2 regions of the Sinorhizobium sp. GQ132 genome follow, and region 1 is predicted to be linked to the other one. Evidence: predicted binding sites of a transcription regulator. Region 1 holds the regulator's gene; the other holds the start of a gene.
The links. The regulator PhoB, encoded in region 1, activates phosphate uptake and scavenging genes when phosphate is short. The targets are predictions, from matches to a motif close to TGTCATNNANCTGTCAT.

Region 2: a site for PhoB is predicted at 2,424-2,440, ahead of AC6CIG_RS13655 (DUF47 domain-containing protein). Genes of this name have one in related genera too.

The regions. Positions count from the first base shown of each region.
Region 1 is NZ_JCAXDX010000004.1:79,211-85,092, forward strand. It holds gene argF (ornithine carbamoyltransferase) at 5-916, opposite strand; gene AC6CIG_RS12090 (aspartate aminotransferase family protein) at 991-2,190, opposite strand; gene AC6CIG_RS12095 (GcrA family cell cycle regulator) at 2,600-3,121, shown strand; gene phoB (phosphate regulon transcriptional regulator PhoB) at 3,229-3,912, opposite strand; gene phoU (phosphate signaling complex protein PhoU) at 4,024-4,737, opposite strand; gene pstB (phosphate ABC transporter ATP-binding protein PstB) at 4,827-5,642, opposite strand; gene pstA (phosphate ABC transporter permease PstA) at 5,656-5,882, opposite strand, start outside.
Region 2 is NZ_JCAXDX010000004.1:408,547-414,428, forward strand. It holds gene AC6CIG_RS13640 (GNAT family N-acetyltransferase) at 1-295, opposite strand, end outside; gene AC6CIG_RS13645 (molybdopterin-synthase adenylyltransferase MoeB) at 303-1,079, opposite strand; gene recF (DNA replication/repair protein RecF) at 1,106-2,230, opposite strand; gene AC6CIG_RS13655 (DUF47 domain-containing protein) at 2,464-3,108, shown strand; gene AC6CIG_RS13660 (inorganic phosphate transporter) at 3,108-4,112, shown strand; gene AC6CIG_RS13665 (DUF1326 domain-containing protein) at 4,227-4,862, shown strand; gene AC6CIG_RS13670 (copper chaperone) at 4,867-5,751, shown strand.

The DNA of each region.
Region 1 (5,882 bases):
GCCGTCACACCGCGCCCATGCACCAGGCGAGGATCGATTTCTGCGCGTGCAGCCGGTTCTCGGCTTCGTCGAAGACCACTGACTGCGGGCCGTCGATGACCTCATCGGTCACTTCCTCGCCGCGGTGCGCCGGCAAGCAATGCATGAACAGCGCGTCCGGCGCTGCATGCTTCATCAGTGCGCCGTTGACCTGGTAGGGCTGAAAGACGTTGTGACCGCGGGCGCGATGTTCCTGGTTCATCGAGATCCAGGTGTCGGTGACGACGCAGTGTGCGCCGGCAACCGCCTGCTCCGCCTCGTGGCTGAGCAGAATCTCGGCCCCGTTGTTGCGCGCCCAGTTCAGGAACTTGTCATGCGGTTCGGAGCCGAGCGGCACGGCCATGTTCATGCGGTAGCCGAAGCGCGCCGAGCCCTCGATCAGGGAGTGAAGCACGTTGTTGCCGTCGCCGGTCCAGGCGATCGTCTTGCCCTTGACCGGTCCCCGGTGCTCCTCGAAAGTCATGATATCGGCCATGATCTGGCACGGGTGCGTATCGTCGGTGAGCCCGTTGATGACCGGCACGGTCGCATGCTCCGCCATTTCAAGAAGCCGGCGGTGATCGGTCGTGCGGATCATGATCGCGTCGACATAGCGCGACAGGACCTTCGCCGTATCGCCGATCGTCTCCGCCCGGCCGAGCTGCATTTCCGTACCCGACAGAAACAGCGTCTCGCCGCCGAGCTGGCGCATGCCGACATCGAAGGAAACACGCGTGCGGGTGGACGGCTTCTCGAAGATCATCGCGAGCATCTTGCCGGCAAGCGGCTTCTCGGCAGTCCCTGCCTTGGTCGCCGACTTGCGGACGCGGGCATCGTCGATGATGGTCCTGAGGTCGGTGGCCGTCATGGCCGAGAGATCGAGGAAGTGTCTGGTCATACTGCCTTGTTTCCTGTCGTAGAATCCGTTTATCGGCCCCGCCCGGGCCGGATCGATCCGAAACGTCGGGGCATTCAAGCCGCGGCGTTGCCGCTCTTGCCACTCACCGCCTCCGCGGCGCGTTCGAGCCGTGCCAGTCCTTCGCGCGCCTCGGCCGCGGTGGTGATCAGCGGCGGCAACAGGCGCAGCACGTTTTCGCCGGCCGGGACGACGAGCAGTTTCTCGGCGCGGATCGCCTTCAAAAGGTCCGCGGAGGGCACCTTGGCCTTGATGCCGAGCATCAGCCCGTCGCCGCGGATTTCCTCGATCACGTCCGGAAAACGATCCTTCAGCGAGGCGAGCCCCTGACGGAAGACGAGAGCCACCTCGCGCACCTGATCGAGGAAGCCTTCGGCGAGAACGACGTCGAGCACGGCATTTCCGACCGCCATTGCGAGCGGGTTGCCGCCATAGGTCGAACCGTGCGTGCCCGCCACCATGCCGGCGGCCGCCGCTTCCGTCGCGAGGCAAGCGCCGAGCGGGAAGCCGCCGCCGATGCCCTTGGCTACGGCCATGATATCCGGCTTGATGCCCGCCCATTCATGAGCGAAGAGCTTGCCGGTCCGGCCGACACCGGACTGTACCTCGTCGAGGATCAGAAGCAGGCCGAACTCGTCGCAAAGTTCGCGCAGCCCCTGCATGAATTCCTTCGATGCCGACCGAATGCCGCCCTCGCCCTGGATCGGCTCGACGAGGATCGCCGCGGTTTCTTCATTGATCGCGTTCTTGACCGCCGCGATATCGCCGAAGGGGACCTGATAGAAGCCCGGCGCCTTCGGCCCGAAGCCCTCGATGTATTTCTGCTGTCCGCCGGCGGCAATCGTTGCGAGCGTGCGGCCGTGGAAAGCACCTTCGAAGGTGATGACGTGGAACTTCTCGACGTGCCCCTTGGCGAAATGATAGCGCCGCGCCGTCTTGATCGCACATTCGAGCGCTTCCGCACCCGAATTGGTGAAGAACACCCGATCGGCGAAGGTCACCTGGGTCAGCCTCCGTGCAAGGCTTTCCTGCCCCGAAATCTCGTAGAGATTGGACAGATGCCAGACCTTGTCGGCCTGCGCCTTCAGCGCCTCGACGAGATGAGGATGGGCATGGCCGAGCGAGTTCACGGCGACACCGGCAGCGAAATCGAGATAGCGCGTGCCGTCTTCGGCGATCAGCCAAACGCCTTCACCTCGCTCGAAACGCAACGGCGCGCGCAGATAGGTGTCGTAAAGCGGCGTGGTTGCGGCCATGTCGAGCTCTCCTTCATTCCGGCGGCACGGACCATTCGGCCCGATAAAAATCAAAAATGCCGCCTTGCGGCGGCGACAGGCACTATTCCCATTTCGCACCGCGATGTCAACAAAACCAAGGTTTGCAGGCGCTTTGCGGATGCCGATTCCGAAGCGCGAAAAAATCACACTCTGGGACTTGCAAAAATGCAACGCTCCGACAGCAAGTTGGGGAAAACCGCGAAATCGATTCGGCGCGATTCCGGCGACTCTTGCCACGGAGTCACCCTGCCGGTAGGTTAACATTCAATTACTAGACGCATGCGGCGGACCTAGTCACCAAAAGTATTATCGCGTTGAATCTTCGGGTTTTTCCCGGAGAGCGGTGACGGATTCCGCCATCCCAACGCCGAGAACGGGGAGTGCAGAGATGAACTGGACTGACGAGCGGGTCGAGAAACTGAAGAAGCTGTGGTCGGAGGGCTTGAGCGCCAGCCAGATCGCGGCGCAGTTGGGCGGCGTCAGCCGCAACGCGGTCATCGGAAAGGTTCATCGGCTGAGCCTGCCCGGGCGCGCCAAGGCCGGAGGAAGCACGACCGCTGCAGCCCGGCCCAAACGGGCGACGTCTGCCCCGCGCGCGCCGAACTATGCTGCGCGTTCCGTAACCCGCACCGTGACCCGCACGGCCGGTGCGACCGCGCTCAAGGAAGAGCTCGCAGTCGACCTGGAAATGGACCAGGAGCTGCAGATCGACAGGAACATCGTCCTGCCGATGTCGCGGCGGCTGGAGCTCACGGAGCTTACCGAACGCACCTGCAAGTGGCCGATCGGCGACCCGCTCAAGGAAGAGTTCCACTTCTGCGGCAACGACTCCCCGGAAGCCTCTCCCTATTGCACCTTCCATGCCCGGCTGGCCTACCAGCCCTCCGCCGAGCGCCGGCGCATGCGCTGAGGCGCCTTGCTCATCCCGCTCTGGATGCACGACGAAAATCGGGGCCGGAAAGGCCCCTTTTTCTTTGCCATGCCGCAAGCCGGCACGGGCGCCAGCGACCTTCGGCCTCAGCTCTCCAGCGAATAGCCAGCGCCGCGCACCGTCCGGATGACGTCCGGCATGTTGGAAAAGTTCAGTGCCTTGCGCAGCCGCCCGACATGAACGTCCACGGTCCGTTCGTCGACATAGATGTCGTGTCCCCAGACACCGTCCAGGAGCTGTGAACGAGAGAAGACGCGCCCCGGTGAGGACATTAGAAATTCCAGCAGCCGGAACTCCGTCGGGCCAAGGCGCACTTCGCGACTGCGTCGGTGGACGCGGTGCGTCTCCCGGTCGAGCTCGATATCGCCGCAGCGCAGGAGCGTCGACAGAACTTCGGGCTTGGCGCGCCTGAGCATCGCCTTGACCCTCGCCATCAGTTCCGGCGTCGAGAAGGGCTTGACGACGTAATCGTCGGCGCCGGTGGCAAGGCCCCGCACGCGCTCGCTTTCCTCGCCGCGCGCGGTCAGCATGATGATCGGCAGGCGCTCCGTTTCCGGCCGCTGGCGCAGCCTGCGGCAGAGCTCGATACCGGAAACCCCGGGCAGCATCCAATCGAGGATGAGAAGGTCGGGCAGGCGCTCCTGCAGGCGGATCTCCGCCTCGTCGCCGCGAAGGATCGTATCGACCTCGAAGCCTTCCGCCTCGAGATTGTAGCGCAGGAGAACGCTCAGGGCTTCCTCGTCTTCGACTACGGCAATCTTCGGCAACATTCAGTAGGACTCCTTCCTACGCACGACAGCCGTCATGCCGCCGCGCACGGTGGTAGGCCGCGCCAAGGCGGCCGGAACAAATTCTGCATAGGCACCGGCTGCCGGGCGATCTCAGTCCGTCACGGAACCCAATGTCGACGTCATGTCGTCCTTCGGCCGTTCGCCCTGCGGCTGGGCGCCTGTCGCCATATAGTAGATCGTTTCGGCGATATTGGTCGCGTGATCGCCGATACGCTCGATGTTCTTGGCGCAGAAAAGAAGATGCGTGCACGGCGTGATGTTGCGCGGATCTTCCATCATATAGGTCAGCAGTTCCCGGAACAGGGACGTGTAGATCGCATCGATCTCTTCATCGCGTTCGCGAATGCTGTTCGCCTTTTCCGGCGAACGGGACGCGTAGACGTCCAGGACTTCCTTCAACTGAACGAGCGCGAGCTCAGCCAGGTGTTCGAGGCCGCGCGCAAGCTTGCGCGGTATGCCTGAACCGGCCACGGCAATCACCCGCTTTGCGGTGTTCTTGCCGAGGTCGCCCACGCGCTCCAGGTCCGCGGCGATGCGGATCGAACCCATGATCTCCCGAAGATCCGAGGCCATGGGCTGGCGTTTGGCAATGGTGACGATCGCCTTTTCGCCGATCTGCCGTTCCGCGTCGTCCAGAATGGTGTCGTCGGAAATCACCTTCTGGGCCAGGGCGAGATCGGAATTGACGAGCGCACGGACGGAGTCCGCGACCATCTGCTCGGCAAGACCGCCCATCTCGGAGATGCGGCGCGTGAGATACTTCAACTCTTCGTCGAAGGCGGACATGATGTGTGCGTGAGACATATTCGTTTCCTCGGGGGACGCGCTGTTCTGAATGGGCCTCGTTCGGTCTTGACCGGGAGGGACGGAAAAGCGCCGCCCCTCTCCGGCCATCAGCCGAAGCGGCCCATGATGTAGTCCTGGGTGCGCTGATCGTCCGGGTTGGTGAACATTTTATCGGTATCGTTCTCCTCGACGAGATTGCCGAGATGGAACATGGCCGTGCGCTGCGACACGCGCGCCGCCTGCTGCATCGAGTGGGTGACGATCACGATCGTGAAATTCGCCCGCAATTCGTGGATGAGTTCCTCGACTTTCGCGGTCGCGATCGGATCGAGCGCCGAGCAGGGCTCGTCCATCAGAATGACTTCCGGGCTGACGGCAACGGCGCGGGCGATGCAGAGGCGCTGCTGCTGGCCGCCGGAAAGTCCGGTGCCCGGCTCCTGCAGCCGATCCTTCACCTCGTTCCAGAGCCCGGCCTTCTGCAGGCTCGTTTCCACGATCTCGTCGAGTTCGGTCTTGGTGCGTGCCAGGCCATGGATGCGCGGGCCGTAGGAGACATTGTCGTAGATCGACTTCGGGAACGGATTGGGTTTCTGGAACACCATGCCGACGCGGGCACGCAATTCCACCACGTCGATCGACGGATCGTAGATATCGTCCTCGTCGAGCGTGATCTTGCCCGTTACGCGGCAGTTCTCGATCGTGTCGTTCATGCGGTTCAAGGTGCGCAGAAACGTCGATTTGCCGCACCCGGACGGACCGATCAGCGCCGTGACCGTGTTCTCGCGGATATTGAGGTTGACGTCGAAGAGCGCACGCTTTTCGCCGTAATAGACCGACACATCGTTGCCGATCATCTTGTAAGGCACCGTATTCATTTTCTGCTCAAGAGCCTTTTCGACTGCAGCTTCCGACATGATGTTCATAGTCCTTACCCCACTACCAGCGACGCTCAAAGCGACGCCGCAAGAGAATTGCGCCGAGATTCATGAAGATGAGAAAGATCAGGAGAATGATGATCGCTCCGGACGTACGCTCGACGAAGGCACGTTCTGCCTCGTTCGCCCACATGTAGATCTGCACCGGCAGCGCCGTGGATGGCTCCAGCGGCGACCCCGGAAAATCGACCACGAAGGCGACCATGCCGATCAGAAGCAGCGGCGCCG
Region 2 (5,882 bases), 330 kb from region 1:
CGGCGATGAGCATCCGTCCTACTCCCTTTCCCTGGAAGCCGGGAGCGACGGCGAGTTTGCCGATATAGAGACAGTCCGCTTCCGGCTTGCAGAAGATGCAGCCCAGGAGCTCACGCCCGGCGACGGCCACGAAGGCGATCTCGTCCCTTGCTTTCCGGTTAAGGGACGCCGCAGTCAGCGCATGGGCCGAGGAGGGCGGATCGATGCGGCCGTCCATATAGGCGAAGGACGCACGGATCAGCGACAGCAACTCCTCGTAACGATCGAAGCTGGCGCCGATGCGAACCGTCTCCATGGCGTCCTCAACGCGTGCCGCGCCGATAGCGGATCGTGTCGAACCGGGCGGCGAGCGCATCGTAGAGCAGCAGACGGCCGACCAGCGGCTCGCCGATGCCGGTGACGAGCTTGATCGCTTCCATCGCCTGCAGCGTGCCGATGACGCCGGTGAGCGCGCCCAGGACGCCGGCTTCGGCGCAGCTCGGCACGGTTCCCGGCGGTGGCGGCTCCGGGAAGAGATCGCGGTAGGAGGGGTTCGGGTGCCCCTCGGCATCGGTCTCGTAGGGCTTCAGCACGGTGACCGAGCCGTCGAAGCGTCCGACGGCACCGGTGACGAGCGCCACGCCTGCCGCCGCGGCCGTATCGGCGGCGAGATAACGCGTATCGAAATTATCCGACCCGTCGACGACGAGATCGTATTGGCGCATGAGCGCATCTGCATTTTCGGGGTCCAGCCTGAGCGCGTGCGCCACGACCTTCACATGCGGATTGAGGGCGTCGATCGCCGCGGCGGCGCTCTCGACCTTCGGCCGCCCGATATCGGCGGTGGCGTGGATCACCTGACGCTGCAGGTTCGACAACGAGACCACGTCATCGTCGACGACCCCGAGCGTGCCGACACCGGCGGCCGCGAGATATTGCAGAGCCGGCGCGCCGAGCCCGCCCGCGCCGATGACGAGCACGCGCGCGGCCTTGAGTTTCTGCTGCCCCGGGCCGCCGATCTCCGGCAGCACGATGTGGCGTGCGTAGCGCGCGATCTCCGAAGGAGCGAGCGTCGCATCGGTCGTCATTAGCGTCTCCATTTAATTTTCGCGGACGGCGCTCTATGTCACCCGGAAACGCGGCCGTTTGCAACGGCCAGATATTGAGCCCGCTCGCCAAGGGCGTCGAACATCGCCCGGTCGGTGCCCGTCATGAAGGCCTGGCCGCCCAGCCCATCGACCAGATCGAAGAGGGCGGCACGGCGTCCCCGGTCGAGATGGGCGGCGATTTCGTCGAGCAGCAACACCGGGGCGTGGCCGGTCATGTCCCCGACGAGCCGTGCATGCGCGAGAACCAGACCGACGAGCAGCGCCTTCTGCTCGCCGGTCGAACAACGCTCTGCCTCCATGTCCTTTTCCTGGTGGCGGATCAGGAGATCGGTGCGGTGCGGCCCGTCGAGCGTGCGGCCGGCGGCCGCATCGCGGGCACGGCCTTCGGCGAGCATTGCCAGATAGCGCTCTTCGAGTTCAAAGGCGGGAATACCTGCACAGTCATCGAGAAAGCCGGCGAGCGACAGGCTTGCGGACGGAAAGGTCCCATCGATCCGGCTTCGCTCGACGAGGGCCGAGAGCAGGCCGAGCATCTCCTGACGGGCGAGCGCCATGGAGATGCCGAGCCCGGCCATTTCGCGCTCGATGGCCGACAGCCATGCGGGATCGGGCCGGAATTCCGAGAGTAACCGGTTGCGGCTGCGCATGGCGCGCTCGAACTCGCTGGCGCGCCGGCCGTGCCCGGGATCGAGCGACAGTACCAGCCGGTCGAGAAAGCGCCTGCGGTCGGCGGAAGGGCCGGTGAAGAGGCCATCCATCGCCGGCGTGAGCCAGAGCACCCGGAGGTGATCGGTGAGTTCGTCGACCGTGCGGGCCACAGTGCCGTTGAGTCTGAGGCGCCGTGATTGCCCCTCCTCGGTCCCTTGAGTACCGGTGCCGATCTCCACCGAACCTTCCATGCCGTCGACGGCGGCGAAGATCGAGAAACCATCGGCGGCGCCGACGCGGGCGATATCCGCATAGGCAGCGCGCCTCAAGCCGCGCCCGGGCGAAAGAAGGGAGACCGCCTCCATCAGATTGGTTTTACCCGCGCCGTTCTCGCCGGTCAGCACCACATGGCGCTGGTCGAGGTCGAGCGCCAGCGTTGCATAGTTGCGAAAGTCGCTCAGTTTCAGGCGTGTGAGAAAGACCTTGTGGGGCATTGCGGGTCCGCATTCGACGTTGCTGTCAGGTAGGATGAAAGCCGGGCCAAGGCAAGGCGGAAAGGGCGTTTCGTCTGCCTCTCCCCGGCCCGCGGCGATTCCGTATCCGGGCTGCGCATTTCCGCCCAATCGCCTGTGGGAAAGCCCTTTTTTTCGGCCGCACCGGAACTTTCCCCGAACGCGCAAGTACAATATGACAACTGCGTGACAATCGACAGTTGGATGGATCCCTGATGCTCGGCCTGTTTCGCAAGCTCCTCCCCCGGGAAGACCGTTTCTTCGACCTCTTCGCCGACCATTCGCGCGCCGTCATGGGTGCGGCGGAGGCGCTGAACGCGCTGCTTGCCGGCGGTCCTGACATCGAAAGCCATTGCGACCGCATCGTCGCGCTCGAGAACGAGGCCGACGAGATCACCCGCGAGGTTCTGCTGGCGGTCCGCCGCAGCTTCATCACCCCCTTCGACCGCGGCGACATCAAGGATCTCATCCAGTCGATGGACGATGCGATCGACATGATGCACAAGACGGTGAAAACGATCCGGCTCTACGAACAGAAGAGCTTCGACCCCGGCATGCAGGCCATGGGCGCGGCGGTCGTCGAGGCCGCCCATCTGGTCGCCGAGGCCATCCCGCTCCTCAGTCGCATCGGCGCCAATGCCCATCGCCTCGGCGCCATCGCCGAGGAAGTGACGCATGTCGAGGATAGATCCGACCAGCTCCACGAGCAGGGCCTGAAGGATCTCTTCCAGCGCCACGGCGCTTCCAACCCCATGGCCTATATCATCGGCAGCGAGATCTACGGCGAACTGGAAAGGGTCGTCGACCGCTTCGAGGACGTGGCAAACGAAATCAGCGGCATCGTGATCGAGAACGTCTGATGGATGCGACGCTCGCCTTCCCGCTGCTCGTGGGGCTCATTGCCGTCGCGCTTTTCTTCGACTTCCTCAACGGCTTGCACGATGCGGCCAATTCGATCGCGACCATCGTTTCGACTCGCGTGCTCCGGCCGCAATATGCTGTTTTCTGGGCGGCGTTCTTCAACTTCATAGCCTTCCTCTTCTTCGGACTGCACGTCGCCGAAACGCTTGGAACGGGCATCATCGATCCGGGTATCGTCACGCCGCAGGTGATCTTCGCGGCGCTGATGGGCGCAATCACCTGGAACATCGTCACCTGGGTCTTCGGCATCCCGTCGAGTTCCTCGCACGCGCTCATCGGCGGCCTCGTCGGTGCCGGGCTGGCCAAGACCGGTTTCAGCTCGATCGTCTGGCAAGGACTCCTGAAGACGGCCGGCGCCATCGTCATGTCGCCGGGCATCGGCTTCGTTCTGGCACTGCTGTTGATCCTGATCGTCTCCTGGGTCTTCGTCCGCCAGACGCCCTTCGCCGTCGACAGCACCTTCCGGGTGCTGCAATTCGTTTCGGCTTCCCTCTATTCGCTCGGCCATGGCGGCAACGATGCGCAGAAGACCATGGGCATCATTGCCGTGCTTCTCTTCTCGCAGGGCTATCTCGGCTCGGAATTCTACGTGCCCTTCTGGGTGGTCATCACATGCCAGGCGGCGATCGCGCTCGGCACGCTCTTCGGCGGCTGGAGGATCGTCCACACGATGGGCTCGAAGATCACCAAGCTCAACCCGATGCAGGGCTTCTGCGCGGAGACGGGCGGTGCCATCACGCTGTTCGCGGCGACCTGGCTCGGCATTCCGGTTTCGACCACCCACACGATCACCGGCGCGATCATCGGCGTCGGCGCGGCGAGGCGGGTATCGGCGGTGCGGTGGGGGCTCGCCGGCAACATCGTCGTCGCGTGGGTGATCACCATGCCGGCGGCAGCGTTGATCTCGGCGCTCTGCTATTTCGCAGTGGACCTCATCGCCTGACGCTTTCGCGAGGCACCCCGTTGGCATTGCCGTCGGCGGGGAGTATATTCCCGCTATCTAATAGCATTGCATTCGGAGGAGAGTGAAACTTCCATCGTATCTGGGGAGGAAACGATGACGGACGTCGAGTGGACGATCAAGGGCCGCGAATTCATCCATTGCAACTGCGCCTATGGCTGCCCGTGCCAGTTCAACGCACTGCCTACAGAGGGGAATTGCCGCGCGATCGGGGTCGTCGATATCGACGAGGGACACCATGGCGACACCCGGCTCGACGGCTTGAGGTGCGGCATGATCGTATCCTGGCCCGGTGCCATTCACGAGGGCAGGGGCGCGGTGGTTCCGATCATCGACGAGCGTGCCTCCGACAAGCAGCGGGAGGCGCTGCTACGGATCATGAGCGGCCAGGACACCGAGCCCGGCGCCACCTTCTTCCAGGTGTTCGCGACGACTTTCGAGACCTTCCACGAACCGGTTTTCGCGCCGATCGATTTCGAGATCGACGTCGAAAGGCGCTCGGCGCGCGTTAACATTCCGGGATGGATGGAGGCTCGCGGCGAGCCGATCGTCAATCCGGTGACCGGTGAGGAGCACCACGCCCGCATCAACCTTCCGCACGGCTTCGAATACGACCGCTGCGAGGTGGGGCGCGGCTGGGCCGAGACGAGCGGGCCGCTGGCGGTTTCGCTCGCGGATTCGCACGCCCACTTCGCCAATCTGCACATGACCGGAAGCGGCGTGGTTCACTGACGTCATGCCGGCCGACACCGCGCTTGAAAGCCTGCTCAGACGGGATCGCGTCATCGTGGCAGCGTCGCTCGCCGCATTGACGGTGATCGCCTGGACATACACTCTTTGGCTGGCAGCAGCCATGAACATTGATGGCATGAGCATGTCCGGTCCCGGCATGGGAGCGGACATGCGGATGGACCCTGCCATGGAGATGGACGGCATGGAGATGGACGCCGGCGCCGCCCTGTCGCTCGGCACCGTCCTCGGCATTTCACCGCGTCCCTGGAGTTCCGTAGAGGCCGGCGTCACCCTGACCATGTGGGTCGTGATGATGGTCGGCATGATGCTGCCTTCGGCAACGCCGATGATCCTGCTCTATGCCCGGGTCGGCCGGCAAAGCCGGAAAGAGGGCAAGCCCTTTGCGGCGACCGGTTTTTTCGCCGGCGGCTATCTCCTTGCCTGGGTGGGATTTGCGCTTGCCGCGACGCTTGGGCAATGGCTCATGGAGGGAACCCTGCTGTCGACGGCGCTGGCAAGCGCCAGTCGCATCTTCAGCGGTGCCGTGTTGATCGTCGCGGGTCTTTACCAATGGACGCCGCTCAAGGATGCCTGCCTCAGCCAATGTCAGGCGCCAATCGTGTTCCTGCAGCGCCACGGCGGCTTTCGCCGCGACCCCGCGGGAGCCGTCGGACTGGGCTTGCGCCATGGGCTCTATTGCATCGGCTGCTGCTGGGCGCTGATGACGCTTCTTTTCGTCGGCGGCATCATGAATGTGCTCTGGATTGCGGCAATCGCCATCTTCGTGCTGGCGGAGAAGGTGTTCTTCCCGGGCCGCCTCCTCTCCCGTATTGCGGGCACGCTGCTCATCGCCGCCGGCCTTTGGCAACTGGTTTCAGCTGCAATATAGGTGGATGGTGCCATGCCGGGGGACCGCCGAACGGGCCCTCCTCCGGCTGCCGCCACCTTCTGCCGGTTTCACCGGAGAAGGGACAAGCCGCGCAGGCCCGGGCCCCTTCCCCAGGCGGCCGCACAGGGGAA